3 regions of the Oceanicoccus sp. KOV_DT_Chl genome follow, and region 1 is predicted to be linked to each of the others. Evidence: riboswitches for the same ligand, from Rfam matches in the RefSeq annotation. Region 1 holds a riboswitch; each other region holds the start of a gene.
What was found. A riboswitch is a leader RNA that binds a small molecule or an ion and turns the genes downstream of it on or off. The one in region 1 is predicted to bind cyclic di-GMP.

Region 1 (4,938 bases):
CTCCGGGTGTAGGTAAGGACTTATTTATATCGACACCATACTCTAATACCTCTACTCCCTCTTCCGTGGTAACTGTTAACTCGAGGATATATGCCCCTATATCTAAAGGCAGCCCCGCTAAAAATGAAACACTAGAACCACTGTCCCCAATCACCAAACTATCCGTTGTTATCAAAGAGCCGTCAGGTACATCTATCACCCGCCATTGATAAGAGGTAATCACCGCATTAGAGTTTGGCTCAGCAAAAGCACTCACTTTCACTAGCAAGCTCGAACTGTATTCATATGAGCAGAGAAATATAGTGCTTATAGTACCTTCATCTCCGCAACCGAGTTGCACCGGGAGACTATCTGATGGGCAAAGATCGCCACTCTCAAGGCTCTGCACATCCTTATCAAACGGACAATCATCCGCATTGTCGCCTACAGTATCGCCGTCCGAGTCTTGAGATTCAGATCCATCATTTGGATAGAGGTCTATTAAATTATCAACCCCATCACCATCTACATCACCCGTAACTTGTGGGTCGGCAGGGTCCGCATCAACAATATCTGGATAACCATCACCATCACTGTCCAGCACCAATACAGGAGCAGAAAATTCAGGGACAGCCAGTGCCGTTTGTGAAGGCACCCCACCCAACTCAGCGACCTCAGTCTGCAAAAACTCACCGAGCATACTAATTGGTGTTTCGGTACCGGGGATATTGAGCGCCAATAAAGCTTCAGTATTGAGTGTTGCTACACTCAGGATCTGTTCAACTGTCAACTCAAGCAGCTCTGGCACCCCTTCACCATCACTTACACCATCTAAATTATTATCAGACAAATCTTTAACAATACCCAATAAAAGATTATCTCCACTTGTATTGGGAGCAAACTCTTTAAGTTGCACTACCAACGCGCTAAACACTTCGATGACAGTTCGATACGCCAGGCTTGCATCTGACCCACTGCCATCAAGACTTACTGGAGAAGTTCTCTCCAACGCTGTTGATCCAATATCATCAAGAATACCAAGGCCTAATGATGTAATAACGGCGTTTACTGCTGCTTTTTTAAGTTCGCCAAACTGTTGGCTGTCTATTTGCTCTAGTTTTGCTGCGTCGAGCAAAGTCCTATGTACCACCATTGTGGTCAAAGGTGTAGGGTAGACTCTATCACCTCGAAGTAATGCGGATGGGCTGATTATTGCCGACAGGGTATCAATCACCGGAACACTTCCGTTCAACTCAGCCCCGCCCGAAACCTCGATTAATATCGGGCCTTTATTAAGTGTTTCACTCTTGACAAATACACCTGAGAAGTTAGCGGCACTGTCGGTAACTCCCTCGCCGATAAGCCGTCCTTTTATCTCATCACCGCCAAAATCAATTTGATAAACACGTACCTCTGCGTTAACTCTTGGCCCTTTGACAGCCATTCCCTGCAACTCGGTTTCGCTGCTTGGCGTTGTATTCGCGTCACTACTGCCACCACAAGCAGCTAGCTGTAAAATACACCACAAAATAAATAGACTACGAAAAAACATCATTACCAAACCTCTAATTATTTTTTTTATCAAACATATAGCAGCTTAAAACAGACAAAAAATAAGCGGGCTAACGCCCGCTTATTTTTTAACAACTAATGAATCACTTCTTAACGCGACGACGACCTACAGTTGACAGACCCAATAAAGCCGAACCAAAAAGCCAAGCAGCTGCAGGAACTGGAACAGCAGCTACTTCCGTTAGGGTGATATTACCGGCTAAATAAATACTGGCTGACGAGCCCAGCACGGTAGCACCTAATGTATTGTCGCCGAATACACCTGCAGTATTACTATCTCCAAGGCAAGTAGGAGACAAAGCAAATCCTACGGCATCAGGGGCCCCACACAATCCAAGTGAAATAGTGCCATCACCATTAACCGTACCGCCACCCAAGTTTAAACCATACTGCGCCAAACCAAGATGGTTGGCGTCGCCGATTACGCCACTAACTGCACTTTGGGTAAGATCGATATTATTAACACCATTACCATTAACTTCAAAAGCAATACCACCAGCACCACTTCCATCGAACAAAACGCCGTTATTATAGGCAGACGTCACGCCGTTAAATAATAACTCTATCGGGGCACCAGCAAAAAAACCAATCGTACCATCGACTGTAACACTACCACTGTTAATAATATAAGTACCGCCAGAAACATCGATATCAAGCTCACCGGAAATAGTTAGATTGGTTGGATTAACACCGGGGATGTTGTCAGTTGTGCCAAGCATAACAGAGCTATTAGTCACATCTGAACTGATTGTGTAAGTAGCGGCGCTTGCAGCGCTTGCAACAAATGTAGAAATAATTGCCGCGCTAATTAAATTTATTTTTCTCATGAGAGGTCACCTATAATTTTATAATTTATTTTTAGGGCAGCCAGGCTATCTTCTAATGTTACCGACTTTACGAAGACCCTTAGCTTTCCGACCTCGACTCACGTCGAGTGCAGCTTTTTCCTACTTCCTAAAACTTCAGACCAAATATCGACCTGACGGGGAGCAACTTATTCCCTAAGCCGGCCAGAGGTCAATAAACGATTTTCAATAATTCAGTAAATTTTCAAGAAGAGGTTAAAAACGTTTTAAATTTAGTGCAAACAGAATTTTTCCTGTCAAGATACTCGACACAAAATGACATAAAAAATCTATTTTTAGTTTAAAAATGTTTCGTGTATTTATTACTATTATTTAGTTACCAGATAGGCATATATCATTTAACGAAATGATAATTTCTATAGCATAATTACAAACTAACCTTTTGAAAAAAACAGATGATAAAAACACTTATTTATGACCCAAATGGAAACACAGTTATCCCAAGCAGGCTTGATTAAATATGCACTTACCCTCCCATAGTTCGCTTTGGTAAAGCCCTATAAAAATATGATGAACTTTTCCAACTAGAGATTCGCATCCGAGCGCACTTACCATGCACTAATATGGCCTGCATAGAAACACAGTTAACCCAAACAAACCTAACTACGCGTATATTTATCCTTTATAATTCACATTGGCAATGATCAATAAAAATATAATAAATGTAACCACCTAGAGCTTTGCATCCGGGCGCACTTGCCAAGCACTAAATTGCGAAAATTTGCTAACTACGGATAAGGGCAAAAGCGCAACAACGGGGTGGCAACATGTATTTAAGAAATAGACTCTATACGTATCTGACAACACTCATAATTCAGCTGCTTGCATGTACTTATGTGTTTTCTCAAGCCCAGCCGAACATACTACTTATTGTCGCCGACGATCTTGGATTCTCTGATCTGGGTGCCTTTGGCGGCGAAATTTCAACGCCAACTATTGATCAGCTAGCCTCGGAAGGGCTGCGCCTTAGCAACTTCCATACTCAGCCAACCTGCTCGCTAACGCGCGCCGTATTGATGTCGGGTGTCGATAATCACCTAGCGGGAATGGGGACTCTTAGCGAGCTTATTACTCCTGCCATGAAAGGACATCCAGGCTATATAGGCCAACTGAATTTTAAAGTCGCCACTCTTCCAGAGTTACTACATAAGAACGGATATCACACCTATATCGCAGGAAAATGGCATTTGGGTGAAACCCAAAAAACTGACCCCTTCTCTCGAGGTTTTGAGCAGAGCTTCTCGCTATTGACGAATGGAGGTAGTCACTGGTACGACCAAAAGCCGCTCTCACCTTCGATGAAAATGCGCTACACCGAAAATGGGCGCACAGTGCCTAAACTACCCAAAGATTTTTATTCTACTCGCAATTTCACCGACTTTATGCTGGGCAAACTAAAAGAATCCGAAGGTGACGGCAAACCGTTTTTCGCCTACCTGTCTTACATGGCCCCCCATAATCCTTTGCACGCACCTAAGGCGTATATCGACAAATACAAAGGAACTTACAACGAGGGCTGGGACGCCCTTAGACGAGAACGCCTTAATAGTCTAAAGCGAATAGGTATGGTCGAACCTGGCATCAAGCCTTTTCCCAGATTGCACTTTGTACCTGCATGGCACTCGCTTCCTCCAGAACAACAAAAAACCTATGCAAGAAGAATGGAAATATATGCCGCCATGATTGACTATATGGATGAGCAAATTGGTCGAGTACTTAGTTATTTACGCCAAAGTAATCAGTATGACAATACCATCATTATCTTTATGTCTGATAATGGCGCGAACGGCGCACCCAATACCACATACCCTAATCAAACAGGTGATTATTTAGCGAGCTTCGATAATAGCCTTGAAAACAGCGGGCTAACCAATTCTTATGTTGATATGGGTGCCGGTTGGGCCCAGGCCAGCATGACACCACATAGACTATTTAAAAGCATTGTCACTGAAGGCGGTACACTCTCCCCATTGGTGGTAAAACTTCCTGGCAAGATGATAAATGCAGGGAATATAAGTGCGGAATTTACCAGTATTCGCGATATCATGCCGACCTTACTTGATCTTGCTGGCATCTCTCCCATCCACCAAATAAACAGGCGAGCCACTCTACCACTGCAGGGAAAAACGTTACTTCCATTACTTTCGGGCAAAACATCTAAAGCCTATAAAGGTGCCAATCAGTTCGGGACAGAAATATTTGGTAATAAAGCCTACACTTCATGGCCGTGGAAAATTGTCCTTCTATCACCACCATTAGGCTCGGGAGCCTGGCAACTGTTTAATCTGGAAAAAGATCCAGCAGAAATGACTGACCTATCTCTCATCCATATTGAAAAACGCAAAGAGCTACTAAAATTGTGGCAGCACTACAAAATTAAAAATAATGTGATCGACTTTTAACTCAAAACTCTATTAAGAGAACGCAAAGGGGGATCCGTAGCGCAAACCTGTCAAGCCCCTCTATCCTTAGACGCTCAGCGGTATTTCAAAGACAATTTCTTACAGAATTTTTCGAGCTG
Region 2 (4,938 bases), on a different contig from region 1:
GTGTTAGCGATAAATGACTGTGAAATTAGTCAATCGTTAAACCTTTCTGAATATAGCTCTCGATGCGGATCCCATGGGAGCCATTGGGAATAACCGTTTTAATCATGTTGCCCAGTTCATTGGATTGGGCAAACCGTTCCAGATTGATGACCTTCTCAGGTACAGGCATTTTACTTTCATCGCGCAGTAATAACACTTTTGGTAAGTGGCGGTTGCGGTAGTTAGTACTGATAACAATACCGACCTGACCGTTTTGCAGCTCAACAATACTGCCGGGCGGATATAAGCCAATACAGCTAATAAATTCACCGACCAGTTTTTCATCGTATTTAGTGCCCTTGTTTTGATACAGTATTTTCAGTGCTTCCAACGATGAACGGCCTTTCTTGTAAACCCGTTCGCTGGTTATAGCGTCGTAAACATCACAAAGTGTCACGATACGGGTAAAGTCAGTGATCCCTGCAGCTTTGATTTTGCGCGGATAGCCAGTGCCGTCCAGCGCTTCGTGATGGCTGTAGGCGACATCCACCGCGCCGTGGTAAACATCTTTATGGGCAATCAGAATATCTCGACCATGTTGGGCGTGAAACTTCATGATGTCGAATTCTTCGTTGGTTAGCTGGCCCTCTTTGTTGAGTACTTCGTTAGGCGTACGCATTTTTCCAACGTCATGCAGCATCCCGGCAAGCCCCAGTTTGTTGAGGTCTTCTTCACTTGCGCCTAAATGGCGACCAAAGGTAATTGCCAGCAAGCCGACATTGACGGAGTGTTCCGAGGTGTACTCATCTTTTTTTCGAATTTTGGACATCCACATCATGGCATCCGGATTGCGCATGATACTCGATACACATTCCGAGACGCTGGATTTAACGTCTTTAATATTGATACCTTGGCCGAGCCTGACATCGTCCATAAAGGAACGCGTTAATTGGGTTGCGGTAGAGTGGGCGGCGCTTGCGCGAGAAAACTCTTGTTTGTTAGTCGCCGAAGTGGTGTAAGGTTTCACTTTAGTTTTGCTGCTTTTTACACTACTAGTCCGCTCCTCGGCAGCGGCCCAAGTGTCTTCATAGCCCTCGACGTAAACAAATTCGCAATGTTCTGCGATAGTCTCAATTTCTTCCAAACTGGTAATTTTAAAACCCTGTAAAATAAAAGGCGTTTCTAACCAAGGGCGGTCTAATTCGGAAACATACATCCCCACCTTTAAACCAGATACTGGAATGGGTGTTTTTTTGTTTTCCTGAATAGTGCGGCCGGGCCGGACAATGGTTTTTTTCACAGGTTTGTTACTGCTCTTGTTATGAGGGCTTGGCCCAGCGCCAATGAAAATATTTGCATCTTATACTTGCTGGTAGCTAATCAATCTTCTTAGTTTAGCTAATGGTCTGCTAGACGCCAGAATAATTACCTTAAAGCAGCTTGCAATAGGCAATAGTACTTACGATTTCTTCTAAATTAAGTTGCTGTTGGTACTAACAAATTCTAGTTACTACGCACTGCCGACTTGTTGCAATACGCTATAAACACTAATATGCACGGCAAAATTGTCGAGAGTTAAAATATGGATGCACTAACGCTATTACATGGTCGCAATTCAGCACCAAGGTTAACCGAGCCAGCCCCTGAGGGCGCTGAGTTAGCGTCGATGTTTAAAGCCGCTTTTCGTGCACCAGACCACTCCTGGCTTAGACCCTGGCGTTTTTTAACCCTGCGCGGTGAGGCGCGTAACTCGCTAGGAGAGTTATTAGTAACAGCTACTCAGGCTAGAAGGCGGGCTGCGGGGGAGGCGCCACTGTCAGCAGAAGAAATGGTTAAACTGGCTGCGAAACCGTTGCGAGCGCCCCTGATTATTATTGTTATCGCGGCCATAAAGGCGCACCCCAAGGTACCTGCGGTAGAGCAGCTGATATCTGCGGGTTGTGCGGCCCATAGCCTATTGCTGGCGGCGCATGCACAAGGATATGCAGGTGTATGGCGGACCGGTGATAATGCTTATGATGACATCGTTAAAGACGGGTTAGGAATTGCAACAACAGAGGAATTGGTCGGCTTTGTATATTTGGGCAGTGTAGATGGCAACTATAAACCATTGCGTGAATTAGACCCTAGGGACTTTGTCAGCGAGTGGCCTTGAGGGGGCTGCAATGCTTGGATCACCGCGGTATGGGGATTTAAGTACCGGATCGATGCCTTGTCGGTCTTGCCCGCTTAGTACTATTACTTATTGACCCGATTGCGTTAAATGGCGAAACTAGCGAAGTTTTAAGGCATTGTATGCCAACTTGCAATATGAAGCCCGTCTCTTACGGCTTCTCGAAATGGCAAACTCGGGGCAACCCGAGGACGCAAAACCAGTGCCCAGCTGATATAGCTTAGGGTCGAACGGTTACCGAAGGAAGTGGTAGCACTATAAACCACACTTCTTGATCAATGTCTGCTCAGCCAATTATATTGGCGGCGACGTAACGTTTAACGTTTGAGATTATGAGTCGATGGCTATCAGTAGTGAAAATACTTCACCGTCAATTTTCAATAAACTTTATCAAAGTAGTAAGCAGCCGCTACTGTACAGTTTGCTATTGTTGGCAGCCGTGGTACTGGTCGCTTCAGTCAGTAATTATTTAAGTGGTGATCGTAATTTAGATGTGACCGGTGCTGACGCCGTTTTTTTACATCGTGACTTTAGCAGAACACCTTTTGCGTTGATGGATGCTTATGATGCTTGTGTTTATGAGGCGCAATCTAAATTGGGTAACAGTTTGTTGCGCAGTGAAATTCTACCACTGTCTACTCGGTATAATTACGATCGTAATAGCTATAAAGTTGTATTGGATGTCGATGTTGGCACAGTCCACGAGTGGCTAGATGCTCATATCTATTGTGATATTGATCCCGAAGCGCAAGAGCTGAGTTACTACAAAGAGATATACCGGGGCGAACCTTCATTATTAGCCAAAACCATGAGCATGTTGGGCGATTTGATTAATTAACACTCGTCAACTTTAAGGCTAGCTTCCCAGCCTAGCATCGCTTTTTTGCGAATAGGGTTCCAGCGGTAGTGACCTAATTCCCCCATTCCCTGGATCACCCGGTGGCAGGGAATCAGTAATGCTATGGGGTTTTTTCCGACAGCACTGCCGACCGCTCTGGCCGCAGTAGGTTGGTTGATCGCCTTGGCAACCTCGGCATAGCTAGCGACAGCACCCGATGGAATTCTCAGCAAAGCTTCCCAAACCTTGAATTGAAACTGGGTACCATTAACCCATAGTTTCAGCGGTGAGGATAACGGTCGTGGCGATTTTGAAAAAACCTGTGTCACTACAATTGCTGAGCTGGCTTGGTTTTCTTCTAATATCGCTAACGGCCACTGGCGCTGTAACGCCTCTAACAAATATTCTATGTCTTGAGGTTGTTCAATAAAATCCAGCCGATGAATGCCGCGCTCAGTCAGTGCGATAAAACACAAACCAAAGGGGCTGGGATGTACTCCGTAGATAAATGTTATGCCATTGCCACCGTTTTTTATTTCGCCCGGCGTTACGGCATCCAGGCTAACAAAAAGATCGTGCAGGCGGCTGCTCGAGGACAGGCCGCTATCGCCAGCTGCTTTCAATAGACTGGCACCATCCAGTAATCTACTCCGGGCCTGTTCCCGGGTGAGATATTGCAAGAACTGTTTTGGACTGACGCCGGCCCATTCTGTAAAGACTCGTTGGAAGTGGTATTCGCTAATCGCACAGTGCTTGGCAATAGCGGCTAGTTCTGGCTGTTCGCCCTGGTGCTGGTCGATAAAGCGCAAGGCATTGGCCACCAGTTGATAGTGGCGTTGCTGCGTTTCTAGCTTGTTGTGCTGTAGGGATTTCATTCCGGATACAGTAATCCCTGAAACAAAAAATGACCACCCGATAATTGCTATTTTTTTGCTTAGGCAGTCAGGAACCAGAGAAATAGCAAAATGAGGGTGACGATAGCTCAAACACTGTTATAATTTTGATACAACAAAAATATCAGCTGCACTGATTTTATTATGGCATCGAATATTACAGAACTAAAAACAACGATGTTTCTCACCCCGGTAATCAGCACAATCTTTCGGGTGTCTCTATTGTTATTTTAAAATTAATCGGATGGCGGGTTAGTGGTGATAAACCTAGCCAGCCTAAATATGTACTGGCTGCGGCCCCTCATACTAGTAACTGGGACTTCGCTTTACTGCTATTAGTGTGTTTTAGTCTTCGTCTGGACGCACATTGGATGGGCAAAGATGATATTTTTATGCAGCCATTCAAACGTCTAATGATTTGGTTGGGTGGGATTCCCATTGATCGCAGTAAAAAAAATAATGTTGTTGAACAGATGGTAAATTATTTTCAGAGTGTTGATAATTTAATTGTTATTGTGCCGCCAGAAGGGACGCGAAGTAAAGTTGAGCGTTGGCGCACGGGTTTTTATCATATTGCATTGAATAGCGAGCTGCCTATAGTGTTAGGGTTTATCGATGCCGCAAATAAAAAAGTTGGCTTCGGTCCTGCCTTTGTTCCCACCGGTAATGTTGAACAGGATATGCAAGATATTCAGTCTTTCTACCAAAATTTTCAGGGTATCAATCCTGAAAATTTTTAGTGGTAGTCTAATTCTATGCTTGGGGACTTTTTTAGGTCGATATTTTTTCTCTCCCGGTTACCCTATTTGTCATTAAAGTGGTAACTTTTGGTCATTGTTTGCAGACATTGATATCACTAGTATACCGATCAATGATTTTACCTATATAGAGGCTGTTTGTGACTACTCATTTATTTTGTCGTTTTATTTCGCTGGCATTGTTATTCGTCAGTTTGATTGTGCAGGCGATACCGGCAGAGCAAACTATTCAACAAAGTACTCAGGTTGTTACTACCGAGAGTATTGCTAATCAGAGTGATAATAATTGGTTAAGTT
Region 3 (4,938 bases), on a different contig from region 1:
GTTGGTGATGACTAAAGGGCATCCGTTTAACCGCGAAGATTTTTTCTCTGTCTTTGATCGTTTACCCGATATTGAAGCGACTGCAGTTGAACAGCCTGCTGCGCAAGTATTTTTTAATCCGGAGCAGGCGAAGGCCTATGATGCTTTTGTGCTCTACGACATGCCCGGTATGAACTTTATGGCCGCGGCGAGTGATGGCGTGGCACCGGAATATATTGATCCGCCGGTAGCGTTTCAAGATGATTTTTTACATTTATTGGCGTTGGGGCACGGCTTTGTGTTTCTACACCACAGTATTGCCGCTTGGCCGTCATGGCCAGAGTATGCCGAAATTGTGGGCGGGAAGTTTTTATACAGACCCGACGTTATAGAGGGGCAACCCTATCCTGATGATGGCTATCGTCACGAGGTTGATCATACGGTTACTGTTACGCTTGAGCATCCGGTGACGACAGGGGTGTCGCCACAGTTTTCAATAACGGATGAGTTGTATCTTAATCATGTCTTTCATGATGCGGTTATCCCAATACTGACCAGTGATTATGACTACTGCGAAGATAATTTTTATTCTGCGCAGCAAGCGGTAAAAGGCAATCTTTTTAGCCGCGAAGGATGGCGGCATCAGCCGGGCCATAATCTTATCGGCTGGATAAAGCACTACCGCAATAGCCCGATTGTGTATTTGCAGTGTGGTGATAGCCAGTCTGCTTATGAAAATTTGGATTTTCAGCGCTTGCTGAGTAATGCTATTAAGTGGGTGTCCAGCGATGAAGCAAAACGTTGGGCGCGCTCAAAAAATCATTAACATTGACTATCTTAACCATTAATAAATGAAGGATTAACCCATGAAAGCGGCTGTGTTTAAAGAGGTGGGTAAACCACTCAGTGTCGAATCGGTAGCTGACCCGGCGCCAGCATCCTCCGAATTGGTGATGAAAGTGTCGTACTGCGGGATTTGTGGCACTGATTTACATGCTACTCGCGAAGGTTTAACGACCGCCTGCTGCGGCCAGATTTTAGGTCATGAATACGTTGGTGAAATTGCTGAGGTCGGCAAAGAGGCGGAGGGTGATTGGCGAGTAGGTGATAGAGTCTGCGCCTTGCCTTTTATTGCCTGTGGTAAATGTTTAGCCTGTGCCGGCGGCCAGTTTTTTCAATGCATGAATAAAAAAGTATCCGGCGTTGATGACCAGGGTGGTTTTGCCGAGTACGTGACCACAGGTTGCCGTGAAACTATTTTGCTGCCAGACAGTTTGGATTTAAAAACCGCCGCTTTGGTTGAGCCGCTGGCGGTAAGTTTGCATGCGGTTCGCGTTGCCGATTTAAAAGCAGGTAGTCGTATATTAATAATGGGCGCGGGGCCGATAGGGCTGACGGTGGCGCTGTGGGCTAAATTCTTTGGTGCTCGCGATGTGGTGGTTAGTGAATTGGCAGATTCACGAGCACAGCTAGCTAAAAAAATGGGCGCTAACCATGTGATAAAACCTGATTTAACCGCAGGTGCGGAAGGTTTGTTAACTCAGTTTAGTGATCTCACAGGTGCAGCTCCCGATATTATTTTCGAATGTGTGGGTGCTCCCGGTTTATTGCAGCAATGCATGGAAATGGCACCTTACGGTGGAAAAATTATTCCCGTGGGTGTTTGTGAACAGCCAGACAATATCATGCCCTTTTTCGGTTTGATTAAAGAGCTGAATATTCAATTTGCTATTGCTTATACCAAAGATGATTTTGAAACCTCGATAGCGATGTTAGCGGATAAACGGATTGATATATCGCCGATGATTACTGATGTGATAGGTCTTGATGACTTGCCTGATGCGTTCGAAGCATTAAAAACACCCAGTAATCAGTGCAAGGTGTTAACTAAAATCGGCTAGGGGTAGTGATAGCTCTCTCTTTTTCTTGTCATTCCCGATCAAGTCGATGATAACTTTGGCTTATTTATAGTGTTTCAGATTTATCCTGAGCAATAGCGCGCGAAAGCGGGAAGCGATCCGGCGAGAAAAGCTAGCAAAATAATAAAACCAGGCGTGAAGGAAATATGGCCACACTATTAGCTCATATACAGGTATTTTCAGGCAAGGAAGCCGATTTTGAAAATGTCATGAAAGAAATGTACCGTATTACTCATGCCACTGAGCCCAACTGTTTACGCTATGAATATTGGCGTGGTGAGAAAGAAGGATTTTATTATTGTTTGCTGTCGTATAAAACCAATCAGGATTTTTGGGAGCATCAGGCGAGCGATCATCATGAAGGCTATATGCAGGATTTTGTCGCATGTATTGAAGATTTGAGGCTGGAGTCGCTTGACCCTGTTGCCAATGCTTCGCCACTTATGCCCGCTGCGGAACAAGCTGTATCAGCGAGTGTTTCTGCAGCCGTTAAAAAACAGGCGTTGGCTTTTCCGATTGGGGTTAAGGGTTGGTGGAAAGCTTTTCACTGAGGCAATAGCGTTATTCAATGTGCATAAAAAAACCCGCCGAAGCGGGTTTTTTTATGGGAGTACCGGGAAGCGAAAATTACTTACGCTTACGGCCAATACCCGCCAAACCTACAAGAGCTGAGCCAAACAACCAAGCTGCAGCTGGTACAGGTACTTCTGATGTCTCAAAACTATAAGTCAAAGTGTTACCACCGCCACTGAAACCACCATTAATATCATTGGTGATAGTACCTACAGAGCCATCAAAAGAATAAGTGTAGGTATTAGAGGTTGGAGGAGTGCCAACACCAGGACAAACCGCGGCTTCGAATGATCCGCTACAATTATCAACGGTTGCAGCACCACCAATTTGGCCTGCGCCGTCACCAGTAACAGTGATTGCAGACAGTTCAACAAGAGCATTCAAGCCAGGAGCGATAATGATATCCATGTCGTAGTCTTCAACTGAGAAGCTGAATGAGCCATCGGAATCGTCAAATGTACCAACCAAAGCAGGAGCGGCAGGGTTGAATACGATAGTTGCTTGCGCGTTTGTTGCACCAGAAAGAGTACCAGTTACATTGAATACTGCAGCGTTTGCTTGTGCAGCGGTTACAGCGATTGCAGTTGCTAATAATAGTTTTTTCATTGTTATATCCTCGAGGTTTCTCGAGAAGGGTAACCGGCTGTCTTACTTAGGTACTGATCCCTGTTTTGCAAGCTATCCATTATGCTTGACCACCTAATTCTTAAGACCCTTGGTTTTCCGTCCCTGCCTCACGACAGGTTTGGCGTTTGCCTTCAATTTAGTTTTATTAGTTTGAATAACGTTTCTTCTTATCAGATACGGGTTAGTCCTTTTAATTCCATTTATAGATTGGTTATAGCACCAATCTAAAACCCGATTACTGTCAACTTTCCTCGTATCTTGCTTTGGTTAATACAAGTATGGTGCCAAGTATTAAATAGCTAATAAAAACAGGTGCTTATGTTTTAGTTCGTGAGTAGAGCAGTTTTTGCGGCCCAGATCTCGACTTAATCTGTAAGAAAAACCGTCAAGTATGTTTTTATTGACAAAGAAAACCGGATAGATTGATTTTAATTTTGTTCGAATTTGTGGCTTAACTATTATCTTGAGCCTGTTCGTTCAACGGTGGCTTCGATAGGTCCCATTTTGGCCTGGATCAGACGGTGTTTTTATCAAAAATAAGCATATCAGAGTTTTTTTTATAACTATTAGCTTGGATTAGTGGGTACTTTGAAGCAAAGTTTAAGTGAGTGGCTAAAAGTTGGGCTAATTTAGGGTGGCTGGAAGGTTTTGGTGCTACTTTGACATTTCTAGTGGTGTCAATGTTGCTGTTCTGTAATAAATATCGACACAAATTGATTTTTTATTCCTTTGTTGCCCTGATTTGGGGCTGTATTGGCTGAGAGGTTGTTGGCCTGCCTGAGACAGTGATTATTTTGCTCCTTTCTAGTCCCTAAAGCGGCCCTGGCTGCTATAAATCGATAATCAATTCCCCATTATTTGCGCCATTAAATAGCATATTAAAGCTGCTTTGGAAGTCCTCCAGCCCTTTGGTGCTGGACGAGCTTGCGTTTTCCTTCGTTGGATGGTTTGACAGTGGCTCTGATTTTATTCAGCTGAATATCATCACCGTCAGTAACCGCATGACGAGTAGGTGATTGTTCCAGACAGTAGGGCCCTTTGTGGGTATGAGGGATTAAAGTAAGTGCCATTCTACGAAGAGACTACTTTAACGCTGCACTAGTGGCAGCGTTAAAGAGTAGGTTGATTAGTGCGGACAAGTATTAGTTAAACGAGGGTGCGGTTGATGGTTATTCAACCGCATTGATTGTTTATTCTGCGTTAGGAAAATTCAGTTCGCCGCGATAATAATCAACGCCCACGAGCTTAGCCATTTTTTCATTAAACTCTTCACCCTGTAGGCAGTTAATCTCCATCCATTCATCATTGCTGACTTTGTTTTTGGCAGCGACGGTCTCAACGGCATCAGGCCCTACTGGGTAACGGAAATGGGGCTTGTCCGATTCGATCGCGTGTGCAATCGCGCTGGCAACATCATCCGGCATCGCCGGGCGAGTATGACCAAACATAAAAAACCGCGCTAAACGATCCAGTGTTTTCCGGTAAGGCGTTTCACCTTCAGGTAAGCTACCTTTAGCCCAAATTGGAGTTAACACGACACCGGGTTCGATAATTGATACCTTGACGTTGAACTCCGCCATCTCCATGGCGAGCGCTTCGCTTAAGCCTTCCATTGCCCACTTGGATGCAGAGTAGTGAGCGTGACAGCCCATAACAACCTGGCCTGCCAATGAGCCCACCGTGACGATACGGCCAGAATTTTGTTTGCGCATAATGGGCGTGACTTCGCGCAGCACGCTGACGTTGCCGAAATAATTGGTTTCGAAAATTTCCCGGACTTCTTCCAGTGGTGTTTCTTCAACGGCGCGACCGCCGCCAATCCCTGCGTTATTCACCAGTG

Region 2: linked by a shared signal. The riboswitch ahead of UNITIG_RS21830 (hypothetical protein) and the one ahead of UNITIG_RS00915 (VPLPA-CTERM sorting domain-containing protein) in region 1 are both predicted to bind cyclic di-GMP.
Region 3: linked by a shared signal. The riboswitch ahead of UNITIG_RS23510 (VPLPA-CTERM sorting domain-containing protein) and the one ahead of UNITIG_RS00915 (VPLPA-CTERM sorting domain-containing protein) in region 1 are both predicted to bind cyclic di-GMP.

The regions. Positions count from the first base shown of each region.
Region 1 is NZ_FQLF01000001.1:192,792-197,729, reverse strand. Features, by position in the region: gene UNITIG_RS00920 (hypothetical protein) at 1-1,534, opposite strand, end outside; gene UNITIG_RS00915 (VPLPA-CTERM sorting domain-containing protein) at 1,635-2,378, opposite strand; cyclic di-GMP riboswitch class I at 2,411-2,502, opposite strand; gene UNITIG_RS00910 (arylsulfatase) at 3,185-4,819, shown strand.
Region 2 is NZ_FQLF01000007.1:131,497-136,434, reverse strand. Features, by position in the region: gene UNITIG_RS21840 (HD-GYP domain-containing protein) at 26-1,279, opposite strand; gene UNITIG_RS21835 (nitroreductase family protein) at 1,562-2,134, shown strand; cyclic di-GMP riboswitch class I at 2,311-2,394, shown strand; gene UNITIG_RS21830 (hypothetical protein) at 2,493-2,990, shown strand; gene UNITIG_RS21825 (bifunctional transcriptional activator/DNA repair enzyme AdaA) at 2,987-3,865, opposite strand; gene UNITIG_RS21820 (lysophospholipid acyltransferase family protein) at 4,033-4,623, shown strand; gene UNITIG_RS21815 (PQQ-dependent dehydrogenase, methanol/ethanol family) at 4,782-4,938, shown strand, end outside.
Region 3 is NZ_FQLF01000002.1:1,072,349-1,077,286, reverse strand. Features, by position in the region: gene UNITIG_RS08755 (ThuA domain-containing protein) at 1-805, shown strand, start outside; gene UNITIG_RS08750 (alcohol dehydrogenase catalytic domain-containing protein) at 846-1,880, shown strand; gene UNITIG_RS08745 (putative quinol monooxygenase) at 2,045-2,449, shown strand; gene UNITIG_RS23510 (VPLPA-CTERM sorting domain-containing protein) at 2,526-3,077, opposite strand; cyclic di-GMP riboswitch class I at 3,103-3,231, opposite strand; gene UNITIG_RS08735 (SDR family oxidoreductase) at 4,289-4,938, opposite strand, start outside.